Regions from separate parts of the Anaeromassilibacillus sp. D41t1_190614_C2 genome, predicted to be linked through region 3. Evidence: predicted binding sites of a transcription regulator. Region 3 holds the regulator's gene; each other region holds the start of a gene.

Region 1 (10,902 bases), on a different contig from region 3:
GGCGGCAGGTATCCGCCGATGATGTATGTAACCTCTTCGTTAGCGCCGATGATATCGGTGGGATCGTAGCAGATCTTCTCGTTAGAGGTGGCCGTTTCCTTGTTGAGGTTGATGTTCTCCAAACGCGTCCAAGTATCTCCATCCTTCTTATAGACAAAAATCTTGAGCGCGTCTTCGAGCGTATTTTCACACGGCTTATCCTTGTACAGATCCTGGTCGATCTCATACTTGTTGTCGCCATAGAGCACCGGCTCTGTGCAATCTTCTTTACCTGTCGCATTCATGCCAAGATGAATGTAGATCGGCAGGGTGCCCCGGTTCTCCACGCGGACCGGGCGGAAATAGATCGGCAGATTATCCTCGGGATAATTTTCCGGGTCCTGGTTGTTGTTTTCCAGATTGTTGACGTCGGCGAACGTCTCCGTCGCCTCATCGTATTCCACCAGCTCTTTGTCAAAATTTTTAAGGAGCATCGGGCGGAGATTCTTAAACTCCATCGGCTTCGTGGTCGTAAAGTTTCCGTTCTCCGGGTCCGGATTGACTTCAATGTCCAGAATGCCGGCAGAAAAATTGCCAGCCACTTTTTCCGTGTCGGTAAACCAGGCCATGGTTCCGCCTGCCAGCAGGCAGAAAACCAAAACCAAGGAGAGCGCCGACAGGACGATCCTCTTTTTATTGGCTTTCATGTTTTTTCCTCCTTTTTCTCGGATTATGGGGGCGCGGTAACCCATAAGTTTCTTCCGGATTATTTAAATGATACCGCAGGATTTTATGAGTGTCAAGAAAAATTCATAAGATTTCTTTCATTTAATTGTATAAAACCATAAAAAATTTATAATATTTATAAGCATGAACAAACAAAATTGCATATACAAAGGGGGAAACCATGTTAGGAGAAAGGCTCCAGGAACTTCGCAAGGATCACGGCCTTTCCCAGCAGGATTTAGCAGATAAACTCAACGTATCCATCCATACGATCTCTTCATATGAGCGAAACCGCAGCGCTCCGGATGACACAATGAAAATGGAAATCGCAAAACTATTCGATATATCGCTTGACTACCTGCTTGGTTTGGTGGATGAACCTTATTCGTTCCATAGGGCAGAAAACTGTATGCTTCTGCCCGCCGAATTTGAGGATGCAGAGAAAAAAGAGCTCCGCGAATACATCGCTTTCCTGCGATTTAAGCGTGCGCGAAAGAAGCAGAAAAAGCAATCCCGAAAAACGTAAAAGGCCACGGAATGCAACAAGTGCGTCCGCGGCCTTTTGTTTTCCTTATTTCGAATTGCCGATTACCTTCCAATTCTGTTTTAAATAGATTCCTCCGGAGAGTACCGTAAAAAACACGGTAACCGCCATGAGCGCTTCCCCGATCCACAGGAAAACCATCCCGCCCGGTACGCCTCCCACCGAGAAAGCGGAAAGGGTTCCCGCAGCGATCAGCTCCTGTGCATACTGCATCGCCAAGATCAATGCGATGGCAATGATCTGGCTGACCGTCTTGACCTTTCCCCATTTGTTCGCCGCGATCACCACACCCTCGTCCGCGGCAACCAGCCGCAGGGAAGTCACCAGGAATTCACGCGCAATGATAATCAGCACCCACCAGGGGTTGATCAGCCCCAAGCTCACAAAACAAACCAGGGCGGAAATCACCAAGATCTTATCCGCCAACGGGTCCATGAATTTCCCGAAGTTGGTAATCAGGTTCCGGCTTCTGGCGATCTTTCCATCTAAGTGATCCGTATAGGACGCTGCAAGAAATAGGAGCAATGCGATCAAGCAGTTGTGCGGCAGCTCCTGCCACAACAGAGCTCCAACGAAAAACGGCACCATCGCCATGCGCAATACCGTCAGTTTATTGGGCAAGTTCATATCGATACCTCCACGGGGCGCGCTATTCCGCTTCGCCCATCAGGTCGCAGTCCGTACACGCGGTGATGCGCACCCGCACAAACTGTCCCGGGGCGGGCGCGTCTGCGGCCGTGAAATAGACCCTGCCGTCAATCTCCGGTGCATCCGCATAGCTGCGGCCAAACCAGCACTGCGTCTCCTCATCGAAGCCTTCGGTGAGCACGTCAAACACCCTGCCAACCTGTGCCTCGCCCCAATCCTGCATAATCCCCATCTGGGTCTCCATCACACGGCCGGCGCGGCGGCGTTTCTCTTCTTCTTCGATCTGGTTCTCCATCTCGGCGGCGGGGGTATCCTCCTCCTGCGAATAGGCAAAGCAGCCCAGCCGTTCAAAGCGGATTTCTTTGATAAAATCACACAATTCCGCGAAGTCCTCCTCCGTCTCGCCGGGGAAGCCTGCAATCACGGTGGTGCGCAGGACCAGGCCGGGGATTCGCTCGCGCATCTTCCCGATCAGCGCCGTGAGTGTTTCGCGGTCCCCAAAGCGGCGCATGGCCCGGAGCACCGGCCCGCTGCAATGCTGAAGCGGGAGGTCGACGTATTTGACAATTTTTGGCTCCTGCGCAATCGTATCCATCAGTTCTTCCGTCATGAAGTCCGGATAGCAATACAGCAGCCGGATCCACTCCACGCCGTCCACGGTGCCCAACTTATGTAACAGCTCCGGCAGCATCCATTTCTTGTATAGGTCGCGCCCGTAGCGGGTGGTATCCTGCGCGATGACGATCAGTTCCTTTGTCCCGCTTTCCGCCAATGCCTTCGCTTCCTCCAGAATGCTCTCCATCGGGCGGGAGCGGTACGGCCCGCGGATCAATGGGATCGCACAATAGGAACAGCGGTTGTCGCAGCCCTCCGCGATCTTGATATAGGATGAGTAGAGCGGCGTCGAATGGACGCGCTCCCCGCACAGGGGCAGGAGCGTCTTTTCGGGGAACAGCTCCGGATGCTCGCCACGCAGGGTGCGGTCCACCACTTCCACAATGTCGGCGTCCGCTCCAATCCCACAGACCGCATCGGCCTCGGGCAGCTCCTTGCGGATCTCCTGCTGATAGCGCTCCGCCATGCAGCCGGTGACCACGATCGCTTTGATTTGCCCGGCCGCCTTCTGCTTGCCGAGCTCTAAAATCTCCCCGATGGACTCCTTCTTGGCCGCCTCGATAAAGCCGCAGGTGTTCACAATCGCCACATCCGCACAGGAGGCGTCGTCCACCAATTCATATCCTGCCTTTTGCAGACGCGCCATCATCATCTCCGCGTCCACCCGGTTCTTTTCACAGCCGAGGCTGATCATTCCAACAGATGCCATTCTTCAATCCTCATTTTCGTAGTCGATATAGTCCCGCAGCGCTGTGCGGATGTCCTCGCCGCTGTAACCAAGCCGCTGCAGCGCAGCAAACACGCGGCGGCGCCCTTTTTCATCGGAAAGGGACCTCTGATACTTCCGTTCCAGCAGGAACCGGAGCGATTCCTCCGGCTCTGGGGCGAGCTCTTCCACAATTTCCTGGGCGAGCGCGCGGTCGATCCCCTTTTGCAAGAGCTCATATTCCGCACGGCGCGCCGCAAACCGCTTGCGCTGCAGCAGCTCTTCCGCCAAATTGCGCGCATATTGCGCGTCGTTGACCAGGCCGAGCTCTTCCATGCGCTCCGCAGCGCGTTCCGCTGCCTCGCGCCCCGCCGTCCGGGAAATCTTATCCGCCAGTTCCTTTTTGGAGTGGCTGCGGTGCTCCAACAGGTAGAGCGCCTTCTCCTGCGCGCGGTGTGCGTCGCTCCGCTGGATTAGCCGGTACAGCTCTTCGTCGTCGAGCTCCATCCCAATCCGCAGGCCGGATTGCAACAGGGTCTCCGCGTCCAGCTTTGCGGCGAGCTCCCCATCCAGGAACAGGGCCGTCAGGCGTTTCCGCCGCGGCTCCAATGCGGTAACTAACAAAGCATTCCCATCCTTTTATGATTCATGTCTATTCGACGTCGTCGGCCTCTATGTCGATTTTCGCAGCCGCTGCGCGGGAGGCCGGTTTTGCCTCCTCCGCCGCAGGCGCGGGGATCTCCAGCGGTTTCGCTGGGGAAGCGTTCGGCATGGGTACCGCCGACTTGGCATAGAGTTTCCCGACATTTGCGCGAACCTGCTGTTCGATTTCGTCCGCCAGTTCCTTATTGGTGGCAAACAGCGTTTTGACATTGTCGCGGCCCTGCCCCAGGCGCTCCTGCTTATATGAGAACCAGGCGCCGCTCTTCTGCACGATATCCAGCTTGACGGCAAGGTCGAGCAGCTCGCCCTCGCGCGAAATGCCGCGGCCGTACATCACGTCGAATTCCGCCTCACGGAATGGCGGCGCAATCTTATTCTTTACCACGCGCGCACGGGTGCGTGCCCCAACCTGTTCCGTGCCGTTCTTGAGCGTCTCAATGCGGCGGATGTCGATGCGCACCGAGGAATAGAACTTCAAGGCGCGGCCGCCGGGGGTGACCTCCGGGTTGCCGTACATCACGCCCACCTTTTCGCGGAGCTGGTTGATGAAGATCGCCACGCAGTTGGATTTGGAAATCGCACCCGCCAGCTTGCGCAGCGCCTGGCTCATCAAGCGCGCCTGTAGTCCCACGTGGGAATCGCCCATCTCGCCCTCGATCTCCGCGCGCGGAACCAACGCCGCCACCGAGTCGACCACAATCACGTCGATTGCGCCGGAACGCACCAGCGCCTCCGTGATCTCCAACGCCTGTTCGCCGGTATCCGGCTGGGAAACAAGCAGGCCGTCCACGTCCACGCCCAACGCGCGGGCATACACCGGGTCGAGGGCGTGCTCCACGTCGATGAATGCCGCATTGCCGCCGTTCTTCTGCCCCTCCGCGATGCAATGCAGGGCCAGCGTGGTTTTGCCGGAACTCTCCGGGCCGTAGATCTCGACGATACGGCCGCGCGGCAGCCCGCCGATCCCGAGCGCCAGATCCAGGGAAAGCGAACCGGTGGGGATCGCCTCCACATGCATGGCCTCGTTCTGGCCCAGACGCATCACCGCGCCCTTGCCAAACTGCTTTTCGATCTGCGCCAGCGCTGTCTCCAACGCTGCCTTTTTATCCATCGTTTTTCCCGCAGCCGCGCCGCGGCTTTTGTCCATGGCCATTTGATTCCCTCCGGTCTTTTGATTGGAAAAACGCCGGAAGAAGTTCCGGCGTCTCGAAGTGACAAGTCATAAAATAACTTGCATTATTATATCGTATTTTTGAAAGAAAAGCAATGGATGGGGACAAATTTCGAACAAAGTTTCTTGCAAACCTTCTATCTTTTGGCAGGGGGCGCCTTTCAAGCAAAACGCCGGGGATCAGTCTGCACGTTTTAAGGTGCGCAGTAGGTTTACCATTTCAATGGCCCCTTGCGCACATTCCGCTCCCTTATTGCCCGCTTTCGTCCCTGCACGCTCGATCGCCTGCTCGATGGTATCCGTCGTCAAAACGCCGAACATAACCGGGACGCCGCTCTCCAGCGACACATGCGCAATCCCCTTGGAGACCTCGTTACAAACATAGTCGTAGTGGCTGGTGGCGCCCCGGATCACAGCGCCCAGCGCAATTACCGCATCGTACTGCCCGCTCTTTGCCATTTGGCTGGCAACCACAGGGATTTCAAACGCACCCGGCACCCATGCGACAGAAATCGCATCGCCCAGCACGCCGTGGCGCAGCAGGGCGTCTTCACAGCCGCTGAGCAGCTTAGAAACGATAAACTCATTGAAACGGGAAGCTACAATTCCCACACGCATCCCTTGCGCAACCAGTTTTCCTTCGTAAATCTTCATAAGGTTGTTCCTCCTTCACTGGATACATCGGTTTCATAATGTAAAATGTGGCCCATGCGGTGCTGCTTTGTCTGCAAATAGAACAGGTCCTCCGGATTTGCCTCCATCTGGATGGGGATTCGCTCTACAATCTCCATCCCAAAGTCCCACAATTGGTAGATCTTATCCGGGTTGTTTGTCAGGAGCCGTAAGGTCTTTGCCCCCAAGTCCCGCAGAATCTGCGCACCGATAAAATACTCCCGCAGATCTCCAGGAAAACCCAGGGCGAGGTTTGCCTCCAGGGTATCCATGCCTTGGTCTTGAAGCGTATAGGCCTTCAGTTTGTTGAGCAAACCGATTCCACGGCCTTCCTGCCGCATATACAGCAGAATCCCCCGTCCCTCTTTCTCAATCTGCCGCATCGCCGACGCCAATTGCTGGCCACAGTCGCACCGGAGTGAGCCGAAGCAATCCCCCGTCAAGCATTCGGAGTGAACGCGGCACAGCAGCCTCTGTCCATCCCCTATGTCCCCCTTGACCAAAGCAACATGGTGTTCCCCATTCAGCTTGTTGCGGTAGCCATAGGCGGTGAATTCCCCATATTTGGTTGGCAAGCGTGCCACAGCCACCTGTTCTACCAGCTTTTCATGACGTTTGCGGTAATTTTGCAGATCTCGGATGGTGATGAACTTCAAGCCCCATTCCTGCGCCTTCTGCTGGAGTTCCGTGGCGCGCATCATGGTGCCGTCTTCCCGCATGATCTCGCAGCACAGGCCGCATTCCTTCAAACCGGCCAGCCGCAGCAAATCGACCGTCGCTTCTGTGTGGCCGTTGCGTTCCAAAACGCCGTTCGGCTTTGCCAGAAGGGGAAACATATGGCCGGGGCGCCGGAAATCCTCCGGACGTGCCCCTTCTTCAACGCATTTCATCGCGGTGATGGAGCGCTCTGCAGCGGAGATACCGGTGGTTGTGGATACATGGTCGATGGAGACGGTAAACGCCGTCTCATGGTTATCCGTATTGTCGGCCACCATCTGCGGGAGCCGGAGCTTTTGGACATATGCGGCCGACATGGGCATACAGATCAGCCCCTTGGCATGGGTGGCCATAAAATTGATGTTCCCAGTGGTTGCAAACTGGGCTGCACAGATGAGATCGCCTTCGTTCTCCCGGTCGGGGTCGTCGGTACACAAGATCAAGTGTCCCTGCCGCAGCGCCTCCAATGCGTCTTCAATCGAATCATATTGAAACATGGAAATTCCTCCTTAAAATCCGTTTTGCGCCAGAAATTCCAAGGTGACGCCCCTGGATGTAGGCGCCTCCTTCGATGCGCACAAAAACTTCTCCACATATTTTCCAATTACATCCGTCTCCAGGTTGACCGGATCGCCCGGCCGTTTCTCTCCCAATATGGTGGCGCTGGCCGTATGTGGAATAACAGAGACCGAAAAATCCGTCTCTGAAACAGAAGCGACCGTTAGGCTGATCCCGTCCATAGCGATCGATCCCTTCTCAACGATATACCGTAGAACCTGCGGGGCTGCCTCCACCGTATACCAAAGGGCGTTGTCATCCCTCTGGAGGGCTCGGATACAGCCTACCCCGTCGATATGTCCCGATACAATGTGACCGCCGAACCGCCCGTCCGCCGCCATTGCACGCTCGAGGTTTACGCGGCTGCCCACGGAGAGGCATCCCAGGGAAGAGCGGTTGAGCGTCTCGTGCATCACATCCGCTGTAAACCCTCCGGAGTCCTTTGAACAGACCGTCAGGCATACGCCGTTTACCGCAACACTGTCGCCAATTTTTAGACCGTTCTGGATTCGGACAGCCCCAATCGATAATACAGAGGAATGCGCGCCGCGCCGGACCGCGCGGACCGTCCCAATTTCTTCAACAATCCCCGTAAACATTGCCGTCCACCTCGCTTTCCAGCAAAAAGTCCTTTCCAAGTTGGACAACCACCGTATTTTTCAGCCGGACCGCCTGGGAGGGCAGTTCAACCCCTATGCCCGCCACCGGTGTCTTGGCGGCCGCACCGCCGAAGATCTTCGGGGCGATATAAGCTTGAATCTTTTGGACAATCCCCTGCTCCAGCGCCGCCCAATTCAGCGCGCCGCCCCCTTCCAGCAGAAGGCTATCGATGTTTTCCTCTCCAAGCCTCTCCATCAATGCACGCAGATCCACCCGGCCCTCCCGCTCCGGAAGGGTCCAAACCCGGCAGCCAGCGTCCTCCAGCGCTGCCTTCCTCCCCGGCTCCGGGGAGACTGCGGCCAAAATGGTGGGGACTTCCCTGGCGGTGCGTACAATTTGGCTGTGCAGCGGTATCCGTAAATGGGTATCACAGAGAACCCGGATGGGGTTCTTTCCTCCCTCCAGCCGGCAGGTCAGCAAAGGGTCATCCGCGAGGACAGTGCCGATTCCTGCCAGAACTGCCGCATACCGGTGCCTATCCTGATGGACACGCCGCCTGGCCGCTTCGCCGGTGATCCATTGGGAAGCGCCGGTCCGTGTGGCGATCTTTCCGTCCATCGTCATCGCGTATTTCATCACCACATAAGGGCGCCGGGTCTGGATAAAGTGGAAAAACACTTGGTTGAGCGCGTCACAAGCATCCCGCAGGACGCCGGTGGCCACCTCCACCCCTTGGACACGCAACCGCTCCAGGCCTTTCCCCGCTACCAACGGATTGGGGTCTTCCGAACCGACCACCACGCGGGCAATCCCGGCCTCCAGGATTGCATCGGTACAGGGAGGCTGCTTCCCATGATGGCAGCAGGGTTCCAACGTAACATACATGGTTGCGCCCTCCGGCGATTCCGTGCAGGCCTTCAAAGCCTCCCTCTCCGCATGGAGCTCTCCATAGCGCGTATGGTATCCCTGTCCAATGATACGGCCATGCTTTACAAGGACTGCCCCTACCATGGGGTTGGGGTTCGTCCAGCCGCATCCCCGCTTCGCCAGTTCCAGGGCCAAGCGCATATAATCTTGATCTTCCATCTTTCACCTCCGAAAAAAAGAAAAATGCCTTGAACGGTCGTTCAAGGCATCCTGAAATGGCAGGGGGCTTCTGGCCACAGAACATAAAAAAGCTCTGGAATCCAACATTCCAGAGCAAATCCATGCGTGCAGAGACGTTTTTATTCTGCCATACACGATCTTCTTTCATCCAGACTATACGGTCGGCTTCGGAGTTTCACCGAATCATGCCATGCGGCTCGTGGGCTATACCACCGGTGGGGAATTGCACCCCGCCCTGAAGATCCTATTCAATTGAATTGAGTATACTCCTCCTATTGGAAAAAGTCAATCCCTGGGACCCTTTTCGTTTGGCATTTCATCTGCCAGGGCCTTCCCCTCTCATGGCCCCGGATAAAAACATCCTACGACCACGCGGTCCAACCCGTTAAAATCCTTGCGCACTTCGATTTCCCGCACACCCGCCTCTTGGAACAATTCCGTCACGGCCTGCGCCTGTTCTTCCCCGATCTCCACAGCGGCAACGCCGCCGGGCTTCAAACGCGGGACCCATAGCTGCGCAATCGCCCGGTAGAACACCAGCCCATCTTCCCCGCCGTCCAGGGCTGTGCGCGGTTCCTGCTGCACCTCTTTTTGTAGTCCCGCAATCACCCCCGCCTCCACGTAAGGGGGGTTTGACACCACGAGATCTAGCCCGGAAAACGGTGCGGCCGATTCCGGCGACAAGACATCTAATCGGACCGGATGGACGGCCTTGCTTGCCAGCCGGCGGACATTGGCCTCCAAAAACCGGAAAGCATCCGCATAGAGCTCTGCGCAGGATATCTCTAACCCTGGGAGCAGGGATGCAAGCCCGATCGCCACTGCGCCGCTTCCGCCGCAGAGGTCGATCCCTTTCCAAGGCCCTTTCGCGCCGCTGCCCACACGGAGCCGTTCCGCCGCTGTATACACCAGCAACTCCGTCTCCTCGCGCGGCACCAGAACGCCTTCTCCCACGCAAAGCGTAAAATCCATGAACGGCCACTCGCCAAGGATGTACTGCAACGGCCGCCCCTGCGCCCGCATTTCACAAAGCTCCCAATATGCGGCCGCGTGCGCTTCTTCCGCCGGTTCCATCCCATGGATCATCAGCTTTTGGCGATCCATACCAAAGACCTTTTCAAACAGGCAGACAGCATCAAAGGCAGGGGTTTCAATCCCTGCCTTTTCTAAAAGCATCTTTCCCTTTTGATACGTTTGCCGCAGCGTCATGCCGTTTTCTCCTTTGGCTGCTTGGCCTGTAACGGGCATTGCAGATCCGTCCCGTCCTCCGGGATGACCGCCTTCATCGCCTCAATCGCCACTTCGATCATGCTGTCGTCCGGTTCCTTGACTGTCAGCCGCTGCATCCAGAGGCCGGGGGCCGAAATGATGCGCGTGGCAAGGTTGTCATAACGCCCACAGATACGGATAAGCTCATAGCCGATGCCCACCACCACCGGAATACAAAGCAATTTGACCAATGTGCGCAGGATGGGGTTTGTGAACGGGATGAAGAACCCGATGATGACCCCCAGCAGCAGCATGATAATCATAAAGCTCGTACCGCAGCGCGGATGGAAGCGGCTGTGATGCCGCACGTTTTCAACGGTCAGCTCTTCTTCATTTTCATAGCAGAAAATGGTCTTATGTTCCGCGCCGTGATACTCAAACACGCGCTTAATCTCCGACATATGCGCTACAATGGCGATATACGCCACAAAAATACCGATGCGCATCGCGCCCTCAATGATGGAGCGCCATGCTTCAATCCCCGTTCCAAAGAGGTATTGCTCGCACACATTAAACAGCCAGGTCGGCAAAAAGAAAAACAGCACAATGGCCAAGAGCAGGCCCAGGACCGTGCCCACCGCCATAATGGCGTTCATCAGCTTATCGCCAAACACCCGCTCCATCCACTGGTCAAACTTGGAGGGTTCCCCCTCTTCCTCAGCCATCCCAGACTTCTCTGCGGAGATATTCAGCGCCTTAAAGCCTGTGGAAAGGGAATCGATAAAAGCCGCTATCCCGCGGAAAATCGGGAGCCGGAAAATTTTGTACTTCTTCCCCAGGCCGTCCGTCTCCAGGGTTTCAGAAGAAATGGTGCCATCCGGCATGCGCACAGAAATTTCGGTGCGCTTCGGCCCGCGCATCATGATGCCCTCGATCAGTGCCTGTCCGCCGATGGAAGTAATACGTTTTGTCTTTTCTCTAGCCATT
Region 2 (10,902 bases), 180 kb from region 3:
TATTCTGTCCCGCAAGACGAAGAACAATCCGGTGCTGATCGGCGAACCCGGCGTCGGCAAAACCGCTATTGCGGAAGGCCTGGCACTGCGTATTGTGCGCGGGGACGTGCCGAACAACCTCAAAGACCGCAAAATCTTCTCCCTGGATATGGGCGCGCTGATTGCCGGCGCGAAATTCCGCGGCGAATTTGAGGAACGCCTCAAGGCAGTGCTGAACGAGGTCAAGAAGAGCGAGGGCCGGATTATCCTGTTCATCGATGAGCTGCACACCATTGTGGGCGCGGGCAAAACCGAGGGCTCCATGGACGCAGGCAACCTGCTCAAGCCGATGTTGGCGCGCGGTGAGCTGCACTGCATCGGCGCGACGACGCTCAACGAGTACCATCAATACATCGAAAAGGACCCGGCTTTGGAGCGCCGCTTCCAGCCGGTCATGGTGGATGAGCCGAGCGTGGAGGACACTATCTCCATCCTGCGCGGCTTAAAGGAACGTTATGAGGTGTTCCACGGCGTCAAGATCCAGGATCAGGCGTTGATTGCCGCGGCGACGCTCTCCAACCGCTATATTTCCGACCGTTTCCTGCCGGATAAGGCCATCGACCTGGTGGACGAAGCGTGCGCCATGGTCCGCACGGAGATCGACTCCATGCCGACCGAGCTGGACGAGATTTCCCGCAAGATCATGCAGCATGAAATCGAGGAAGCGGCCCTGAAAAAGGACACCGACCCGCTGACGCAGGAGCATTTGAAGGACATCCAGAAGGAACTGGCGGACCTGCGCGCCCAGTTCAAGGAAATGAAGGCAAAGTGGGAAAACGAAAAGCAGGCCATCGGCAAAGTGCAGAAGCTGCGCGAGGAAATCGAGCAGGTCAATGCAGAGATCGAAAAGGCCGAACGCGCCTATGATTTGAACAAGGCCGCCGAATATAAGTATGGCAAGCTGCCGGAGCTGCAAAAGCAGCTGGCAGAGGAAGAGCAGATCGCGGAAAAGAGCCAGTCCTCGGAGACAAACCTTCTGCGCGACAAGGTCACGGAGGAGGAGATCGCGAAGATCGTGGCCCGCTGGACGGGCATCCCGGTCTCCAAGCTGATGGAGAGCGAGCGCGAGAAGCTGCTGCACCTGGACGACATCCTGCATGAGAGGGTGGTCGGGCAGGACGAAGCGGTGGAGAAGGTCAGCGAAGCGATCCTGCGTTCCCGCGCGGGGATTCAGGATCCGAACCGCCCGATCGGTTCGTTCCTCTTCCTGGGCCCCACAGGTGTGGGCAAAACAGAGCTTGCAAAGGCCCTGGCGCAGGCGTTGTTCGATGACGAGCGCAATATGATCCGCATCGACATGACCGAATATATGGAGAAATTCTCCGTGTCACGTCTGATCGGCGCGCCTCCGGGATATGTCGGGTACGAGGAGGGCGGCCAGTTGACCGAGGCGGTCCGCCGGAAGCCGTACTCCGTCATCCTCTTTGATGAAGTGGAGAAAGCGCACCCGGATGTATTCAATATCCTGTTGCAGGTGTTGGACGACGGCCGCATCACAGATTCGCAGGGCCGTACCGTGGACTTCAAGAATACGATCATCATCCTGACTTCCAACCTCGGCTCCAGCGCCATCCTGGAAGGGATCGGTGCAGACGGCCAGATCAGCGAACAGGCGAAGGAGCAGGTGAACGCGCTGTTGAAGCAGCAGTTCCGGCCGGAATTCCTGAACCGTCTTGACGAGATTGTCTTCTACAAGCCGTTGACGCGCGACGAAATAGGCCATATTGTGGACTTACAGATGGTGGACTTACAGCGCCGTCTGGCGGATAAGCAGCTCGGCGTGAAGCTGACGCCTGAAGCCAAGACGTTCATTGTAGACAGCGGTTATGACCCGGTCTACGGTGCGCGCCCGTTGAAGCGTTTCCTCCAAAGCAAGGTCGAAACCCTGATTGCGAAGAAGATCATTCAGGGGAACATCAAGCCACGTGAGACGCTCCTTGTGGACTATGATGGCAAGCAGCTTGTTGTAAAAGATGAGGGATAATAGAAGCTCATTGAAGAATGGATGCAGTGCAATGTGTATCGCACATTGCACTGCATTTTTCTGCCTTTCGGCTTAACATCCCCTGATCCAACCAGGGGTAAATAAGAAAGCCTTGGCGAAACAAGTTCGTATTAGATGAAGATCGTCTTTGATTCCCAAAAAAATAGATTTCGAGCAAAGCACTCGGGAGTTTTTGCAGAATGTTACAGAAAACCAAAGTGAACTGGTTTACCAGTAGCAGGACAAGCGATGCAAGGATTTTTTCGTATCCGTTCCAGGACTCGGCAAGTACGAACCCCTCTGGGGGTGGGCAAACATTAGGTTACTAGTGATTTTGATTATCGGATAAACGATGGGCTGATGTCAAAATTGCTTTCGGTTCATCGCACGAAATATTGTTATTTTATAAGGAATGCGATATAATGAAACCGGTTATATTCTGGGAAGATTCCCTGGTGTGGAGGAACACCGTATGATTGATAAAGATTTTATAGATCATTTGGAGGAGCAAATCCACCAGACAGTCCAGGACGCCCTGGATCTGAAAGAGACCGTGGTCCGCACAGTGCGGGAAAATGTGGATGCCCATCGAGGTCCGGTCCCGCCCCAAAGACCGGTTCCACCTCGCAGGCCTGCCCCTCCGAAGCCTTATGTATATCCGGGGCGGCCTGTTCCCCGCTCAAATACCCAATTGCGTGTCCGTAGGAACCCGGGAACCTCGATTGCGGGTACCGTCATGGAGATCGTCGGGTTGGCTGGGGCAATCCCAACCGGTCTGGCGTTTGTGATCCTTGCGCTCGCTTCTCTGCTGGCGGGAATGCCCTGGGCCGCGTTTGCGATCTCCAGTGTGGTGCTGGTTCCGCTTTGTGTGGGGTTTACCGTATTGGCTATTTGCGGCGTGCGCAAAGTCCGCCGGAAACGCCGGTTTCAACGGTATCAGGCGCAGTTGAATGGCGATACCTTTTGCTCGCTCGACCTTTTGGCGGCCTCTGTGGGTGAATCAAAATCCTTTGTCATTCGCGATTTGCAGAAGATGATCCGGGACGGCTTGTTCCCGGAAGGGCATATCGATGAGCAGGAGACCTGCTTTATTGCCACGAACGAGACCTATCGGCAGTATCTGCAAGCCCAAGAGAGCGCACGCCGCCGGCAGTTGGAAGAAGAACGGAAAAAGCAACAGCCGGAGGCGGATGAGGCCGGCGAATGTGAGCGGGCGATTGCCGAGGGGCGCGATTATCTCTGGCAGATCCGCGAGGAAAACCGTGCGATTCCGGGAGAAGAATTTTCGCGGAAGCTGTCCCGATTGGAAGAGATCTGCGCGAAGATTTTTGACCATGTGGAGGCCCATCCGCAGAAATTGCCGGATATCCGCAAATTTATGCAGTATTATTTGCCGACCACTTTAAAATTGGTCAAGGCCTATCGCGAGTTTGACGGACAGCCGGTGCAGGGAGAAAATGTCACCAAAGTGAAGGCTGAGATCAGCGATACGTTGGATACGATCAACACCGCCTTTGAGAATCTCCTGGACAGCCTGTTCCAGGATGATGTGATGGATATTTCGACGGATATCTCCGTGTTGGAAACCATGCTCGCGCAGGAGGGCCTGACCGAGGATGCGTTCCGCAAGAAGAAACCGTAAATGAATCGGAGGAAATTGCTATGGACGAGACTTTTCAGGAGCAACCCGTATTGACCTTTGAGCCCTTTGCGGATGAGCCGTCCGCCTCACTGCAAAAGGCAGAACCTGCGCAGGCGCCCACCGAAGCGCCGGTGTTCGACGAGAGCAGCCTGTCGCCGGAAGAGCGCAAAATGGTGGACGATTTTGCCGCAAAGATCGAATTGAGCAATTCCAATATGATCTTGCAATACGGCGCGGGCGCCCAGAAAAAGATGGCGGACTTCTCGGCGGATGCGCTGAACAATGTGCGCACAAAGGATCTCGGCGCGGTCGGGGATATGCTGTCCAGTGTGGTAACGGAGCTGAAAAGCTTTGACGTGGAGGAAGAGGAGAAAGGATTCTTCGGATTCTTTAAACGGGGAGCCAATAAGATGACCGCGTTAAAAGCGAAATACGACAAGGTGGAAGCCAATGTCGAAAAGATTTGCGCGGTTTTGGAGCGCCATCAGGTGCAGTTGCTTAAGGATGTCGCCATGATGGACAAGATGTACGAGATGAACAAGGTCTATTTTAAAGAGCTGTCCATGTACATTTTGGCAGGAAAAAAGAAACTGGCGCAGGTGCAGCAGGAAGAACTCCCCAAGCTCGTGGAAAAGGCTAAGCAGTCTGGCCTGCCGGAGGATGCACAGGCCGCCAACGATCTGAACGCCCTGTGCAACCGCTTCGACAAAAAGCTGCATGACCTGGAGTTGACCCGCATGGTGTCCATCCAGATGGCGCCGGAGATCCGGCTGGTGCAGAGCAACGACACGCAGATGTCGGAAAAGATTCAGTCCACGCTGGTGAATACCATCCCGCTTTGGAAGAGCCAGATGGCCCTGGCCTTGGGGATCGCCCATTCGCAGCAGGCGGCGCAGGTACAGCGCGAGGTTACGGACATGACGAACGAGCTGCTGCGAAAGAATGCCGCGACGCTGAAAATGGCGACCGTGGAGACAGCCAGGGAGACCGAGCGCGGCATCGTGGATATGGAAACCCTGCGCGAAACCAACCAAAATTTGATCTCCACCCTGGACGAAGTGATGCATATACAGGAGGAAGGCCGGCAGAAGCGCCGCGAGGCGGAGGTGGAGCTGGGCCGCTTGGAAAACGAACTCAAACAGAAGCTGCTGGAAATCCGCGGATAATGCGAAAGATAGCAGATCGGCCGCTCCGGTGCATGGACACCGGGCGGCTTTCTGTTTTTCCAATACAAACCATTTGAGAGTCACTGGATTTTTGTGCGGCAGCGTTCTATAATAAGGTAGAACATTTGATTGGAGATGAGCGTATGGAGGGCCCGGATCGTGTGATTCTGCACTGTGACTGCAATGCATTTTACGCATCAGTGGAATGCCTGCTGCATCCGGCTTACCGGGATGTGCCGATGGCGGTCTGTGGGGACCCCGAGAACCGGCACGGGATCATATTGGCAAAAAATGAGCGGGCCAAGCGGTTCGGCGTCCAAACCGCGGAGACCATCTGGCAAGCGCGGCGCAAATGCCCCGACCTGGTGCTCGCCCCGCCGCATCGTGACCAGTATGCCATATATTCCAAGCGGGTCAACGCGATCTATCAGCGCTATACGGATTTGGTGGAGCCCTTCGGCATCGATGAAAGCTGGCTGGACGTCACCGGGAGCCAGAGGCTGTTCGGTTCCGGGCCGGAGATCGCGGACCGCCTGCGCGCCGAGGTCCAGCGGGAGACCGGCCTGACAATTTCGGTTGGGGTTTCCTTCAATAAGATTTTTGCCAAGCTGGGCAGCGACTATAAAAAGCCCGATGCGACCACGGTGATCTCGCGGGAAAATTACAGGGACATTGTGTATCCTCTTTCGGTGAGCGCCCTGCTCTATGTTGGGAAAAGCGCGCGGGAAACCCTGCAAAACATGCGCATCCGCACCATCGGCGACCTGGCCCATGCAGACCGTAAGGCGCTGGTGGCAAGCCTTGGAAAGGCCGGCGGCGAGCTCTACGACTACGCAAACGGGCTTGACAAGAGCCCCGTGAAGAGCATTTATGAGCCGAAAGAGGTCAAGTCGGTGGGAAATGGGCTGACTTTTAAAAGGAACCTGGTCGGGTGGGACGACATCCGGCTCGGCGTTACAGTCCTGGCCGATACCGTCGCAGCGCGTATGCGCCGCAGTGGGGTGAAATGTTATACGGTACAGCTCAATATCCGCAATCCAAGCTTTAAAACCATCTCGCGGCAAAAGCCGCTCGCGGTGCCGACCTTTTTGTCAAAGGAGCTGGCCCGTGCAGCTATGGAGATATTGGCGGATTCGTGGAATCCCAATGCGCCGATCCGCATGTTGACGCTTACCGGGACCAACCTGGTGCCTGCGGATGAAGCGCCGGGGGAACAGCTCAGCCTGTTTGAGCACTCCCGGCAGGAGGAACGCAAAAAGCAGGAAAAGCTGGAGACCACTCTGGACGCCATCCGGGAAAAGTTTGGCAAGGATGCGGTGTCCATCTGCGGGGTGCTGCAAAACGACATCGGCGCGGATTGACTTGCATTCCGGCCAAGGTCTTGCTAAAATGAGGACAAATCAGCGTTCGTCCGGTGTGTTCACCGGACGGATGGAAAGGATCGCGATACCATGCAATACCGTGTGTTTGGAGATACGTATGTTGTGCGCCTGCAAAGGGGCGAGGAGGTGCTCGCCTGCCTGCGGGAGTTATGTGAGAAGGAATCCATCTCGCTGGGGACGGTTTCAGCCATCGGTGCGGTCAACCATGTGGTGGTGGGCGTGTACCGGGTGGATGAACAGAAATATGTTGCCAACACCTTTGACGGCGTGATGGAATTGACCTCCCTGATGGGGAACATCACGGAAAAAGACGGAGAACCCTATCTGCACCTGCACGCCACCTTCGGGGACCTCACCGGAAAGGTGATCGGCGGGCATCTCAACGAGGCGGTGGTCAGCGCCACCTGTGAGCTGTTTGTCCGGAAGGTCGAGGGCCATGTAGGGCGCAGGTTGGACCCGGAGACGGGGCTGAATATCTTTGATTTTTAAGGAGGATCTACCAATGGTCAAGCATATTGTCATGTGGAAATGGAAGGACGAGGTAAAGCAGGACCACCCGGAAGCACTGGTTGCTTCCCTGCAGGAGCGCTTCAAGGCGCTGTTGGGCGTGGTGCCGGGCCTGAAAGAGATTGAATTCGGCGCGAATTACAACGGCGGGGAATATGACATCGCCCTGTACTGCGCGTTTGCGACCAAGGAGGACCAGGACGCCTATCAGACCAATCCGGCGCATCTGGCCGTTGCGGAAATAGTGCGCGCCTCCACCTGCGGACGCGCCTGCGTCGATTACGAAATCGCATAAACGGCGTTGAAAAACCGTTCGCCTGCTTTGTTGGGAAGGATACTTTCCAATGTTTGATAAATATTTGTGAAGAACTTTTTTAGAAATCAAAAAGGGACACCTGGTGTTGCTGTACCAGATGTTCCTTTTTTTCACGGGTATCTAAGCAGATTAGACGCTGTGAAACCCTTTGCCGATGATCTCGCTGGTATTGGAAATGAGGATGAACGCACCGGGCTCCACCTGCTTGATATACTGCCGGAGCTGCACAGCCTGATACCGCTTGAGAACCGTAAAGATAATGTATTTTTTATCATGGGAGAAGGCGCCTTCCGCTTCACAGACGGTGGCGCTGCGGCCAAGCTTATGCACAATGTAGTCGCAGATGGGCTCCGGGCTGCTACAAACCACATTGAAATATTTGCACAGGTTGATGCTCTCAATCACGTTGTCGATCACCAGGGATTTGGAGAACAATCCCAGCATCGAGAACAGGAATGTTTTAATATCGAAAATGAAGAAAGCCGACAGCGTGATCAGCAGGTCGCTCAGCAGGAGTGCGTTGCCGATGTTGACGCTGGTGAATTTCTTTAGGATCATCGCCACGACGTCCGTGCCGCCGCTCGAAGCGCCGATGTTGAACAGAATGGCGGAACCAAGGCCCGGCAGCACAATGGCGAAGATCAGTTCCAGAAGGGGATCGTCCGTCAGAGGCTTGTCCAGTGGCCAGAGATATTCCATCCCCGAAAGCGCCACCGACAGCAGCATACTGGAATAGACAGTGCGTACGCCGAATCCCTTGCCCAAAAAGAGGAATCCTAAGAGCAATAAGACGAGGTTTACAATAAAGTTGACCGTACTGGGGGAGATGGGCATCACCTGGCTGACAACCACTGCCAGGCCGGTCACCCCACCAAACGTGAAATTATTTGGAAACTTGAAGAAATAGATGCCCACAGCCATCAATAGGGTGCTGAGAGTGATGAGTGTATACTCTTTGGCGGCTTTTAGAACAGTTTCTTGGCTTGGCAGAGCGAATTTCATCGCGATCCCTCCGTAAAACGGTGTCGTTTCTTTTATGTTAGAAGAGCAGCAAAATGGTAGTTTTAGCAGTTGCGGCGTTTTGGCCATCCCTTGGAAAAGGTTCGTGATACCGCTTCAGAAATATTGATGGAAAGCCGGACAATGAAAAATCGGTCCGGAGGATTTCTCCGCGCTTCGAGCGCTGTGGGATTCTTATCTTCCGAGGAAAAATTCCCCTTTCTATCTTTATCTTACTATATGGTTCACGTATTTTCAAGAATTCTACGAATGGAAGATAGGGAATCTGCCGATTCGGCTGGCGCGCGGCCGGTATACCTTGAATCAATAGGAAGAATTTGTTATAATACAATCAATTATTGCCGAAAAACAGGGCGAAAAATGCGCCCAAAAGATGGGGATGCGGGTGCCGCCGGCCGCTGCCCGTGCATGGAAACCGGCGGGGAATGGAGTACTTATGGCGAAGGTTACCCTTCTAACGTATACCCCGCAGCCGGAAAAGACGGTCGCGATGGCGGCGAAGCTCTGCTATTCGCCGTCCTCCATCGACCAGATCGGCGAGGGATTGACGGAGGAAAAGACGGCTTCTTTTGTACAGATGTTGGCGGAAATCGGACACGAAAGCCCGATCGAGCACGCCTCGTTTACCTTTGGGATTGAGGGCGTTTCCCGCTCGCTGTTGGCGCAGATCACACGCCACCGCATTGCATCGTTCAGCGTGCAGAGCCAGCGTTATGTCGCGGAGAGCGATTTTGCCTATGTGGTCCCGCCGGAGATCGAGGCAATCCCGGAGGCGAAGGAGGAATTTCTGGCGGCCATGGAAGAGGATCGCCGGCACTATGAGCGCTTGACGGCGCTTTTAATGGAAAAACATCGAAAGGCCCTGCTGGAAGAGGGGAAAAGCGAAAAGGAGGCCGCGCGTGCTGCGGAGAAACGTGCGATTGAAGATGCACGTTTTGTACTGCCGAACGCCTGCGAGACAAAAATGGTCTGCACGTTCAACGCACGGTCGCTCCAAAACTTCTTTGCATTGCGCTGCTGCAACCGTGCGCAGTGGGAGATCCGGGACGTTGCAACACAGATGCTGTTTTTGGTGCGCAAGGTTGCGCCGCATCTCTTTGCAAACGCCGGCCCTGGCTGCCTGCGCGGCATCTGTCCGGAGGGGAAGATGTCCTGCGGAAAGGCAAATGAAGTACGCGCATTCTTCCATTCGGGGGAAGACGCATGAGCGGGAAACTGATTACCTTGGAAGGGCTGGATGGAAGCGGGAAAGCGACGCAGACGGAGTTCCTGTGTAAGGAGCTGGCCGGAAAGGGCGTACGTGTGCGGAAGATTTCATTCCCGGATTATGGGCAGCCCTCTTCCGCATTGGCAAAGATGTATTTGGACGGGAAATTTGGAGAAAATCCGGAGGATGTGTCCGCTTATGCGGCCTCTTCTTTTTATGCGGTGGACCGTTTTGCCAGCTACGCGCAGTTTTGGAAGGAAGACTACCAGAGCGGCGCAGTGATTGTTGCGGACCGTTATTCCACCTCTAACATCGTGTTTCAGATGTCGAAGCTGCCCAGGGACAAATGGGATGCATTCATCCAGTGGGTGCAGGATTACGAATACAACAAACTGGGGCTTCCACAACCGGATTGCACGGTTTATCTGGACATGCCCCCTTCTGTGAGTCAAAAGCTTCTGAGCGGGCGCTATCACGGCGACGAGCGAAAGAAGGATATCCACGAGCGCAATACGGCTTATCTGCGCGCTTGCCGGGAAAGTGCGGCCTACGCTGCAAAAATGCTCGGCTGGCTGGTTATAAATTGCGCAGAGGGCGACAATGCTAAACCTATGGAACAGATTCACAGGGAATTGATGAAAGAATTGGCAGGAGAGATTAACTTATATGTTTAATTGGAAAATTCCAGAAGTTTCGGATCGTGAATGGATGCAGCCGGCGCTTTCCGCGTCCGGCGGAATGGGCAGCGAATTTGCCTTTGGCACCCTATACCTTTGGTCCTGTGCGTATGGCACGCGTGTGTGCCAGCACGACGGGTGGGTGCTGCGGTGTTCCGGGACCGAGGGGAACCGGTTCTATCAGTTGCCGTTGGGACCGGGGGATCTGCGCAGCAAGGTGGAGCTGTTGCTCGCCGACGCAAAGGAAGCCGGATGCAAATTCCGCCTGTGGGGGTTGACCAAACAGGAGACGGAACATCTGGAAGAAGCGATGCCGGGGATGTTCCGGTTCCAATTGGACCGGGATGCGTCGGACTATATCTATGCGTCGCAGGACCTGATCCATCTGGCGGGCCGCAAGTTCCACGGGAAGCGGAACCATCTGGCGCGGTTCCAGCGTTCTTACAATTGGTCCTATGAGGACATTACGCCGGAAAACTATGCGGATTGCAAGAAGATTGCCCATGAATGGTGTGTCCAAAACGGCGGATGCGGCAAGGAGGATGGCACGGACGACGAGACCTGTGCCATCAATATGGCGTTCCGCTCCTTTGAGGAGCTGAAGCTCTCCGGCGGCCTGCTGCGCGTGGACGGCAAACCGGTGGCATTTACCGTTGGCGAGGAGATCAACCCGGAGGTCTACCTCCTTCACTTTGAAAAGGCCCTCAGCGGTTATGAGGGGCTCTATGCCGCCATCAATCACGAATATGCGGCGAACCATCTGGAGAACTACCGTTATATCAATCGGGAAGAGGATTTGGGGATTGAAGGCTTGCGGAAAGCAAAGCTCTCTTACAACCCGGCCATCCTTTTGGAAAAATACTCCGCGACCCTGCTTTCGGAGACGGAGGAAATCACGGAATTGGAACAAGGCGACTGAGTGGAGGCGGTGCGGCGGTGATCGGTTTTGCAAAATGGGAGGA
Region 3 (10,902 bases):
CGCCAAACACCAACCCGACTTACGAAGTCGACAGCAATACGCAGACGGTCCTGCGCTATGACTTCGAAGATAGCGTAGAAACGCGCGATTCTTCTGCAAATGCAAACAACCTGCTGGGCGAAGGCGTGAACGTATCCTATACGGACGGCCGCGACGGCAAAGCACTGACGTTGGCAGGCGGCGAGAGCTATGTAGAGACGCCGGTTTCGGATGCGCGTATCAATACTACGCTGGATTTCTGGGTCAAGCGCGATGCCGATAGCGACGGCAGCGAGCAGATCTTGTTCGAGTCCTCGATCGGTGCGATCAAGGCCGTACAGAAAGAGACAGGAAAGTTTGGTTTCTCGCGCGACTTCCGTGACTATTCGTTTGACTACACATTGCCCAAGGGCGAGTGGGTACATATTACGATGGTCATGGAATTCACAAAAACCACCCTGTATGTCAATGGAGAAAAGGTTCATACCTTGGAGAATACGGCGACCGGCGGAAACCAGTGGGCGTCTTTGATCACCCCGCTGAACCGGATTGGCAGCACGACGGCAGCCTTTAAGGGCCAGATTGACGATGTGGCATTCTACACCTATGCATCAGCTGCTGATCAGCTGAATGCACTGCCGGTCGACCTGCTGGATGCAGAAACGGGTGTCACCGTCCATGGCGATAGCGGCGTTTTGCCGGCAGACAGCGAACTGTTTGTCGAAGACTTGTCCTCCGGGGCAGCCGTGGACGCACTGAAGAATTCCCTCGCAGGAACGCAGGAGCGATTCAAGGCATATACCGTGGATGTACAGTCCGGCGGCGCAACAGTAACACCCAATGGCGTCGCAACGATTTCCGCACCGGTTCCGGCCCAGCTGAATCCGGATACCCTGCGTGTTGTCGAAGTATCCAATGACGGCGTGATCCGGAATGTGGATTGCACCGTGAAGAACGGCGTTGTTGTATGGCAGAGCGACCACTTCAATGCAGACAGCGCCTTTGTAGTGGTGGGAACCGTGGCATCTAGTTCCGTGGTAATCACCTATAACAGCAAAGACGTCACACTGAAAGTGAACGGCGAGCCGCAGAAGATTGCCGACCTGCTCGGAAAATACGTCATAGAAGACATGACGGATGATATGCAGGTAGAGTTGACGTTTGAACCGCGCAGAGAGGGCGAGCAGTTCCGTGCTGTGACGGTCAACGGCAAGACCGAAAATATCACCGGAAGCTCCTACACGTACACTGTGACGGCAAAAGACGTGGGAACCGAAAGCGATTTCCTGTTTGATGTCACAAACAAGACGATTCTGGAGCAGCTTTATGCATACGCCAAGACTTATGTCGATGATGGCACAGTGGATAAGCTGATCCCGAGCGTAAAAGAAGCGTTCATGAAGGCTTACGATGCTGCTGGAAAGGTTATCGAAGACCCGGCGGCAACGCAGGCAGAGATCGACCAGGCGTGGAGCGACTTGCTGGATGTCATCCATTATTTGGACTTCCAGCCGGGCGATAAGAGCGCCTTGCAAGACCTGTACGATATTTTGAAGAACTTGTCCGAGAGCGATTATACCAGCACAAGCTGGGCGCCGTTCGCGGAAGCCCTGCAACAAGCAGCGGATGTCCTGGCGGACAACGAAGCGCTGGAAAACGACATCACCGCGGCATATGATGCCCTGCTGAATGCGGCTCAGGCCCTGGTAAAAGTTGCGGACCGCACTTCCTTGGATGCTGCGCTTGCAAAAGCAGAGACCGTGGCAAAAGATATCGAGGCTGGAAAGTACTTGCCGGATGGCCAGGAAGAATTCCAAACCGCTTATGCAGCGGCAAAAGCTTTGGATCAGAATGCCACGCAGTCTGCGATTGACGAAGCAGCCCAGGCATTGGTGAAAGCCATGCTGAACCTGCGGAAGATCCCGTCGAGAGAAGAATTGAAAGCATATATTGCAGAAATGGAACGCGTAGACCTGGACGCTTATACAGCGAGCAGTGCCGCAACGTTCCGGAGTGCGCTGGCTGCGGCAAAGGCGGTAGCAGCGGACGAAGAAGCGGATGGACAGATGCTGGCGACAGCGTTCTATCAGCTGCAAGATGCTGAACAGGGCCTGGAAAAGGCGGAGACACCCGCTCCGAATCCTGGAAACGGATCGAAGGGTAGCACTTCCCAGAATTCCTCCAACGCATACGGCGCGGCAGGCGTAGTCTCTGCAGGCCAGAGCGTTGCAGCAGCCGGCGCATATGTGCGCAGCGATACGACCGTAAACTTTACGATGAAGCGTGGGCAGGCATACTGCTTTAAGATGACAGTTTGCAACGGTGATAACACCATGGTCCCGAGCTTTACCGTGGGAGACGGCAGCGTGTTTAAGACGCAGTTCGTTGCACGGATTGGAAACGATTTCTACTATCGCATTTGGGCGGTGGGCGAGAGTGGCCAGTCCTCTGGCATCTATACCACCCTGCCGAATGGCGCACCGCAGAAGCACTGTGTGGTGACCATCGGAGCGTAAGCAATTTTCCTTAGATGCGGAATCAGGCAACAGCCTGGCCGCTACTAGGCAACTATTTGTGTTCCTTTTCTAAATCGTCGCCGTTCGGGCAACCTCACCCCGGATGGCGGACGGGAATCCATAAGCGTTTTTTCTTCTTCCTTCCAAAATATAAAAGGAGCCCGGCTTGTGCCGGGCTCCTTCCTTATATTTAAAGAAAACCACGTGATAGTCGCGTGGTTCAAAAGAAGGCTCGTGCCGATGATATAGAAAGAAAAACTCCTTCTGAATAAGTTTACGGTCTGGAAACTGTAAGAAACAACAGAAGGAGGACATTCAAAAATAAATGACAAGCCGAGTTTCGCACATACAACATGGAATTGCAACCATCACATCGGATTGTCTATCGTAATTTAAACAAATCAGGCCCATGGATTTATCAAAACGGGAAAATCATGTTTCATATGAGCTTGCCTCATGGTGAAGTGTGTGATCTGATCGCCATGGCATCCGCGTTGAAGGATAGGAGGAACGTATTCTACAAAGAAAAAAGCGAGAAGTCAGATGGACTCCCTTGGGATTAAAAGGAGGCAACCGTTCGAAAACCCTTTGCAGAACAGGGGAAGTACGGCATGGCATAAGGCCAATGAAAGGGAAAGGAATATGAACACCTTTGGAAGGGCAGCCGGTAATGGAAATCCCTCTTCAAAGGCTGCAAAAAATAACGGCAAATAAGTCCTCCCCGCCTGGACATAGCTACCGGCCAGCGCCGTAAGGCGCTGGCCGGTAGCTATGGGCTTTTAGCCCTGTGTAAACCACACATTCGACAGGTGGTTTTGATGGTCTATCATAAATATGGATTTCAAGCGGTTGGAGTGATCGGTCCTGTTTCCTCAGTGGAATCCCCTATGTACTCTCCCTCAGCGGAAGCCACCGGGCCGCCGCCAATCTGCATGGTGGGCCCTGTCACGGTGACGGTGCAGCTCACAGATTGGCCCGTTGGAGTAGTAGCCGAAATTACTGTATCGCCAGCACTCATACCCAATACGAAGCCGCCTTGGTCAACGGATGCAACCGCCGGGTTGCTGGAGCGCCAAGTCAAGGTTGGAACTGCCTGGCCGGTTGTAGAAGAGACATTTAAAATAATGGCAGTACCTGTGGAAAGGTTTGCAAAAATACGGTTCATAGAAAGGCCCGCAGCGACCGAAGTACCGGAGCTCCCCTGCGCATATGCGTTCACCGCGTCCGCTAAACTTTTAGCCATGGTGTTGATATTGCTCTTAATCCATGTGACGTCCTGCGCGTTATCGTGGAAAGCAGTTTCAATCAATGCATGGGGCATCGTAGGCAGGTACATCTCCATCAGCGCGTCGTTGTAGGCGAGCTTGATGTTGGATTTGTCTGGATAATTAAAATTCGATTGCAAAACTTTTGCAAAACGTAGGCTTTCCGAGCTCTTTGTATAATAGTAAATACGCGTGCCGCGGGTATTGCCGTTGGCGGCGTTGGAGTGGATCGCCAAATAGAGGTCGCATCCGGTATTTTTGGCTTCGTTCGCACGGTTGGTCAGGAAAGCTTTTTGGGTGGAAGAGGACCCCGTTTGCGCACCTGGCAGGACGTAGTCAATGCCGTAACTCTGCAAGTAGGGGATCATAGCGGTGGCAACCTGCCGCATATAGTATTCCTCGCTGCCGCTGCCGTCGCAATAGGGATTCCAAGGCTGGGCAGACGGGCTTAGGTAGACCTTAAAGCGGCCGTTGGGACCATCGTATTGCTGGGTTGCGATGGTACGCTCCTGTGTAGGCTCTGCTGCCGCGGCCGCAGCGCTGCACAAAGATGCGGAAAACAGGCAGACGGTCAGGCCCAGGGCAACTGCGGAAACAAGTTTTTTCAGTATTCGGTTCATCTTTCTTTCGCTCCATCCTCTCTTTAACACATCGGGTTGTTGAACAGTTCCAATTATATTACAAAAATTCTTTCAATACAACAGAAATTTTGTGATTATGTAAAGCAATTGCATTTCCAACGCCAATCAGGTATACTGTAAAAAAATGGATTTTCAGACGGTTTTTTCCGAAGAAAACCGGTCTGTATTTTTGAGAATGGTGGGATGAATGATGATCGGTATTATTGGTGCAATGGCGATTGAAGTAGAAGAAATTCTTGCAAAACTGGAACATCCACAGACGGAAACCATCAGTGGAATGGACTTTGTGCGCGGCGCCATCCAAGGGGTAGAGTGCGTTGTAGCGCGCTGTAATGTTGGGAAGGTCAATGCGGCGATCTGTGCGCAGACGATGATCCTGCGCTATGCGCCCAGCCGGATTATCAACAGCGGCGTTGCCGGCGGAATCGGCGCGGATGTCAAGATCGGGGACCTGGTCCTAGCGGACGGTGCCATTCAGCACGATGTGGATACCACCCAGATCGGCGACCAGATTGGCATGGTATCCGGAATCAACTTGGTTGTCATCCCCACCTCCTCTGAAATGAATCGGGTGCTTGCCGAGGCTACGAGACGCTGCGCGTACCAGGGAAACGTCCACATTGGGCGGATCGCCTCCGGGGACCAATTTATCAGCAGTGCAGAAAAACTTCATTGGATCGCCTCCACCTTTGGGGCGGTTGCCTGTGAGATGGAGAGCGGAAGTATTGCGCAGGTGTGCTATATCAATGGAACCAAATACACAGCGGTGCGCTGTATTTCCGACAATGCGGATAGCAACGCGGGCGTGGACTATGAGCAATTTTCCACCTTTGCCGCGCATCAGACAACCGAATTGCTTTGCACGGCGCTGCCAATGTTGGAAAATATATAGGAATCGAGCAAGCAGAAATCCCCTACCCATAAAACAAAAGAAACGGACCAGATCTTTCAAAAGATTTCAAAAGATTACAAAAAGTGACAGGGAAAAGGAGGCGGCAGGATATGAAGGTCATCGACATTTCGCGGGAGCTATTTTCTACACCGGTTTATCCGGGGGACCCAGAGCCTCGCCGTGAACTGGTGCGGCGCATGGAGCTGGGGGATTCATACAATCTCTCCGGGTTCTATACCGGGTGCCATTCTGCCACCCACGTGGATGCCCCCCGCCATTTTATCGACGACGGAAAGACGGTGGACGAGCTGGACCTGTCCCGGTTCATGGGGCGCTGCACAGTTGTGTCAGCACACGGGATTGTCACGGGGGCCGACATCGACCGTATCATGCCCTATTGCGAAAAGATCCTATTGTTCAAGGGTGGAGGGGAGGCTTACCTCTCCACAAGCGCTGCATTTGCCTTAGCTGCCGCCGGCGTGACGTTGGTTGGGACGGATGCCTGGAGCATCGGCGCGCCGCATGAGGAGGCGGGGCCGCATGTTGAACTCCTGGGTGCAGATATTCCCATTTTGGAGGGGTTGTGCCTGTCCCATGTGAAGGAGGGTACCTATACATTGGTGGCGTTCCCACTCTACTTGAAGGGGGCGGAAGCCTCCCCTCTCCGGGCAGTGTTGTTGGCGGAAGACGGCGAAGCGGATTAAATTTTGAAAATCAAACGGCGCGGCTCTGCTAAAAGCAGAGCCGCGCCGGTCTGTTTATAGGGGATGTTTGCTCATTTATAATAGCGGATGCTTGCGACGACTTTTCCGATCACGGTGACGTCGGTCGCATAGATGGGTTCATACTCCGGGTTATCGGGCTGCAAGCGGATGCGGTCCGGCTCCCGATACAGATATTTGACCGTCGCCTCATCCTCGATCAGGGCGACGACCATTTCCCCGTCCTCTGCTGTGGATACTTTGCGGGCGATCACAAGGTCCCCGTCCAGGATGCCGGCGCATTTCATGCTTTCCCCGCGCACGCGCAGTGCAAAGTAGTCGTCGGCATTTTGGTTGGGCGGGCAGAAGGGGACATAGCCCTCCACCTCTTCCACTGCGAGGATGGGCTGCCCCGCAGCCACACGGCCAACGACCGGCACCTGTACAGTGGGCTGCTCCCCCACAAGATGGATGGCGCGGTTGAGGCCGGCGTCGCGGCTGATATATCCCTCGCGTTCCAGTGTCTTCAGGTGCGCGTGGACGCTGGACGTGGATTTCAGGCCGGTCGCTTTGCAGATTTCCCGAACGGTCGGAGGAAGGCCGCCCTGTGCCCGGCTTTTTAAATAGTCGTATACTTTCTTTTGGCTTTCTGTCAACATATCGCATCCTCACTTTCCTGGTGGTGGTTTTCGATCCATTTCCGGAGCCATTCGGAAGAGCATGTTAGAAAAATAGATGGGCGCCTGCGAAGGCTTCTATCCATTGCCCCTTTATTATAGAGAAAGGCGGTACACATCTATGAGAATGGTTATTTTAATAGTTCCATTATAACACAGGCGGTCAAAAAATGTAAACGTTTGTTTGTGAAACTTTCGAGGGATTTCTTCCCAAAGCGTCCCTTTTTGGCAATTTCTACGGAAATTCGTTCAAAAAATCTACTGAAATAGTTTAAAGAATATTCATAGCATCGTAACAACTCAAATCGGTAAAGTGGGTATAATAAGAACCGTAATCAAGCAATGGAGCCGCACCAGAACTTGATACATGTTCTACCCTCCTCAATATACCCCTCAAGCTAAGAAGAAAGACCGAATCCGTAAGGGTTCGGTCTTTTTTCATTTGTTGTGTACGGTTCCTATTTTTGCAGCTGCCGCATATTCCCCGAAATAGGTGGCAAAAATAGACTCGGAGGTGCAACGAATGACTAACAACCACTATCAGAAGAACCATTCATCCGGAGGGGCTTCCAAAGGCTTTTACATTGCTCTGGGCGTCTGTTTAATTGCAATCAGTGTGGCCGCCTGGACGACGTATGATAGCGTTATCAACTATGCGACGCCGGAGGAGGAACCATCCAGCAGCCAAACAACGGCCTATCCAGCGAATGAAGCGGTGAGCGGCGTGTTGGAGGTCCCCGGAAGCAGCTCGCCGGGCACGACATCTTCCACACCATCCGCACCGCCGAGCACATCCCCCAGCAGCCAGGCGCCGCAATCCAAAGCGCCGGTTTCCTCGGAAGAGCCCGCCGTAAAGACCACGACGGTTCCATTGTCTTTTTCGTATCCGGTCGATGGAACGGTTGTGCAAAAATTTAGCATCGACAATCTAATCTATTCTAAAACGATGAAAGACTGGCGCGCGCATGCGGGGGTGGATTTCGCTGCGGAATTGGGCACGGAAGTGAAAGCGATCGCCGATGGGACCGTGAAAAACGCCTACCACGACGACCTATTTGGGAATGTCGTATATATCGAGCACGGCGAGACCGGCGGATGCTACTGTGGCCTGGAAACGATGGACGTGAAAGCCGGCGATACGGTCAAGGCCGGTCAAAAAATCGGGACGGTTGGGACAACCCCTTGTGAGAGCGCTGACGACCCACATCTACATTTTGCGGTTAAGAAGTCCGGCAAGTGGATTGACCCCCTCACAATCTTTGAATAGGCGCCCTCGGCAACGTTTAGGGGCATAAAAAGCAGAGTCAAGAGAGGAATCTTTTGACTCTGCTTTTTTGATCTCTGCCTGTAAAGTTTAGAATATATTCATAAAAATTACAAGAATGTTGCTGGAAATATTATTAATTTCGTGGTACACTATATACGAAATGAAAAGGCCCCTTCTTTTCGGTGAAGTGCGTTTCAATTGATGTAACGGGGTGGAGATTAAATTGGATGCGAGTTGTCCGTTCGGGTGAATCCTTAACAGTTTATTCATGAAATAGACACCGAACGTTACCATACCCAGCGGAAATTTTACTATACTTAAATAGACGGGGAAAGAGAACAGACAGGTTTGTATAGCCCGGTTCCCCACGGGCATACGGAATGAGACTGGTAGAAAGGAGGTACATTCGTGAACAGCAGAGGAGCGGTTCTGGTTTGTGTTACAGGCCAGCGCGATTGTGACAGATTGATTAAAGCAGGGAAGCGGATTGCAGAAGAGCGGTCGGTTCCACTGCATGTATTGTGTGTACAGCCGACTTCGGCGGGGTTCGATGCCGACTGTGAGGAGTTGGAGTATCTGCGGCAGACATCGCGCGACGTGCAGGCAGAAATGTCCGTCTATTTTCATGATGACGCAGCGTTGTTGGCAGTCGGGTTTGTAAAACAAATAGGAGCGACTCATATTGTGACGGGAATGGCGGAAGCCCCCGTTAATGGATTTGTGGAAGTCCTTCATAAGCTTTTGCCCCAAATCCCCATTTCCATGGTGGCAAAAGACGGCATCATATATAATATCTGCCCGACAAACAGAAAGGCAGTGCCCGCCAGAATGATGAATGCATAAGCTGGCGGCTGTTCCAGGGGTCCTGGCCTTGTGCCAGGACCCCTTTTTGCTCCCTCTAGATGGCAATTTACATCTCTTAAATTAGCAAGATGGAATTTTGCTTGTCTGCTTGCCATTTCATGGCCAATGCCGTACAATAGACACATCCCTGTGAAATCCGAAGAAAGGAGGGGGATACACAGATGCTCAAAGAAAACCAACGGATTTTTAATGTGACCATGGTGGTGCTGGATGCATGCATCTGCCTGATTTCTATGGTCCTGGCCTTTGTGATCCGTTTTAACGTGTTGGATGGTGGCCATGACCGCATTGGAATCGTCTACTATTTGAGGCTGATGGTCCTGGTAATCCCGTTTTATTTTTTATTGTATCAATATTTTGGCCTGCACGATTCCTTCCGAAGCAAAGCGCTTGTGTCGGAGATCGGAAAAATTGTTCAGGCGAATATGGTTGGTTCGATCTTTATCTTTGTGTTGGTCTTCTTTTTGAAGGAGGTCAACGTTTCCCGAATGGTCGTTGTGCTGTTCGCGGGGATGAATACCCTGTTCGGCTCCATCGAACGAGTGGCGATCCGGAAAATCCTGCGGCGCTTGCGCGAAAAGGGATATAACCTGAAGCAGCTCCTGATCGTCGGCTGGAACCAGGCGTCCGGAGAATTTTACGATAAGATCATGCTGAACCGCAGTCTGGGATACGACGTCTGCGGCTATCTGAGCGGGCAACCGGAAAATGTGGGGAAACGCAACCTTCCCTATCGGGGGACGTTCCAGGACCTTTCCAACCTTTTGGAAAATAAGGAGATCGACGAGGTGGTTATCTCGCTCGATTACGATGAATTCCCGGAGTTGGAGGAGATCATCGATACCTGCGAAAGGGAAGGGGTCAAATCCAGCCTGCTCCCCTTCTATACGAAATTCTTGCCCACCAGGCCGTATATCGACGTGGTGGAAGGCATGCCGCTCATCAACTTGCGCCGCGTGCCATTGGACAATTTGGTAAACGGCTTTTTAAAGCGGAGCTTTGATATTGTGGCTTCACTTTTGGGCCTGGTCCTTCTGTCCCCCGTCTTTTTGGGGGTGGCGATCGGCGTGAAATGTTCGTCCCCCGGTCCGGTGATCTACCGCCAGACACGCATCGGCCGCCGCAAGAGGGAATTTACTATGTATAAGTTCCGTTCCATGAGTACGGAGAACAATGCGGATATGACCACATGGGGAACCCGCAACGACGGACGCCGGACCGGGTTTGGGGCCTTTTTGCGCAAGTACAGCCTGGACGAGCTGCCGCAGCTCTGGAATGTGCTAAAAGGGGATATGAGCCTAGTAGGGCCGAGGCCCGAACGCCCGTATTTTGTAGAAAAGTTCCGGGAGGAGATCCCCCTGTATATGATGAAGCACCTTGTCCGCCCCGGGATTACGGGATGGGCCCAGGTCAATGGCTGGCGTGGGGATACCTCCATTGAAGAACGGATCAAATGTGACATTTATTACATTGAAAACTGGACCTTCCTTTTGGATATCAAGATCTTGTTCCTAACCATATTTAAAGGAATTGTGAACAAAAGCGAAGATCTCTGAAAAGGAAGGGATTCTGTGCTATAATGATTCCATAAATGCCTGTGAAAACGAAGATTTCCGCGTGGATAGAGCGTTGCGGCTACCCCAAAGCAGAGGGGACTGCCGTATTGCCGTTTGGCGGAAGGGTGTGGAAATAGGGAGGAGACAGCTTTGCTGCCGTATGTTTTGCTGTTGCTGTTTCTTGTTGTGTCTGGATTCCTCTTATGCGAACGGAATCCAAGCAGGAGGAAAGACGCGATTTACTTGGGGATCGCTTCCTTGGGGTTGATTCTCTTTGCTGCATTCCGCGGGGAGACGGTTGGCATTGACTATCCGATGTATCAGACATACTTTGAACAGATGCATCGGGAGGGATGGCAATTTTTGACCGGGCCACAGAATGAATACCGCATGGAGTTCGGCTTTAGCTTTCTCAACTTTGCGATTTCCCGGTTTACCGGGGATGTCCACGTCTTTATGGCGGTTGCGGCAACGATCCTGGTGCTATTGGCGGCCATTGCCATCTATCGGGATTGTTCCATTCCCTGGGTGGGGATGTTTATCT

The links. Region 3 encodes LexA, which represses DNA repair genes until DNA is damaged. Its sites were predicted from a motif close to CNAACANNTGTTNG; they were not measured.
Positions count from the first base shown of each region.
Region 1: recA (recombinase RecA) is a predicted target of LexA. The motif match lies at 5,166-5,179, and genes of this name have one in related genera.
Region 2: dinB (DNA polymerase IV) is a predicted target of LexA. The motif match lies at 4,950-4,963, and genes of this name have one in related genera.

Region 1 is NZ_JADMOD010000023.1:14,566-25,467, reverse strand. Features, by position in the region: gene I2G69_RS13570 (TasA family protein) at 1-686, opposite strand, end outside; gene I2G69_RS13565 (helix-turn-helix domain-containing protein) at 887-1,231, shown strand; gene pgsA (CDP-diacylglycerol--glycerol-3-phosphate 3-phosphatidyltransferase) at 1,277-1,876, opposite strand; gene rimO (30S ribosomal protein S12 methylthiotransferase RimO) at 1,899-3,221, opposite strand; gene I2G69_RS13550 (regulatory protein RecX) at 3,225-3,842, opposite strand; gene recA (recombinase RecA) at 3,871-5,034, opposite strand; gene ribH (6,7-dimethyl-8-ribityllumazine synthase) at 5,233-5,706, opposite strand; gene I2G69_RS13535 (bifunctional 3,4-dihydroxy-2-butanone-4-phosphate synthase/GTP cyclohydrolase II) at 5,703-6,938, opposite strand; gene I2G69_RS13530 (riboflavin synthase) at 6,951-7,598, opposite strand; gene ribD (bifunctional diaminohydroxyphosphoribosylaminopyrimidine deaminase/5-amino-6-(5-phosphoribosylamino)uracil reductase RibD) at 7,579-8,685, opposite strand; FMN riboswitch at 8,839-8,953, opposite strand; gene prmC (peptide chain release factor N(5)-glutamine methyltransferase) at 9,046-9,915, opposite strand; gene I2G69_RS13515 (DUF1385 domain-containing protein) at 9,912-10,901, opposite strand.
Region 2 is NZ_JADMOD010000001.1:271,670-282,571, forward strand. Features, by position in the region: gene clpB (ATP-dependent chaperone ClpB) at 1-2,023, shown strand, start outside; gene I2G69_RS01155 (5-bromo-4-chloroindolyl phosphate hydrolysis family protein) at 2,496-3,665, shown strand; gene I2G69_RS01160 (toxic anion resistance protein) at 3,686-4,831, shown strand; gene dinB (DNA polymerase IV) at 4,975-6,192, shown strand; gene I2G69_RS01170 (PPC domain-containing DNA-binding protein) at 6,283-6,702, shown strand; gene I2G69_RS01175 (Dabb family protein) at 6,716-7,015, shown strand; gene I2G69_RS01180 (YitT family protein) at 7,166-8,038, opposite strand; gene thyX (FAD-dependent thymidylate synthase) at 8,493-9,263, shown strand; gene I2G69_RS01190 (dTMP kinase) at 9,260-9,937, shown strand; gene I2G69_RS01195 (DUF2156 domain-containing protein) at 9,930-10,859, shown strand; gene I2G69_RS01200 (GNAT family N-acetyltransferase) at 10,877-10,902, shown strand, end outside.
Region 3 is NZ_JADMOD010000001.1:448,283-459,184, forward strand. Features, by position in the region: gene I2G69_RS01910 (discoidin domain-containing protein) at 1-2,495, shown strand, start outside; gene I2G69_RS01915 (N-acetylmuramoyl-L-alanine amidase) at 3,337-4,380, opposite strand; gene I2G69_RS01920 (5'-methylthioadenosine/adenosylhomocysteine nucleosidase) at 4,589-5,293, shown strand; gene I2G69_RS01925 (cyclase family protein) at 5,404-5,997, shown strand; gene lexA (transcriptional repressor LexA) at 6,069-6,653, opposite strand; gene I2G69_RS01935 (M23 family metallopeptidase) at 7,195-7,938, shown strand; gene I2G69_RS01940 (hypothetical protein) at 8,347-8,781, shown strand; gene I2G69_RS01945 (undecaprenyl-phosphate glucose phosphotransferase) at 8,964-10,358, shown strand; gene I2G69_RS01950 (EpsG family protein) at 10,509-10,902, shown strand, end outside.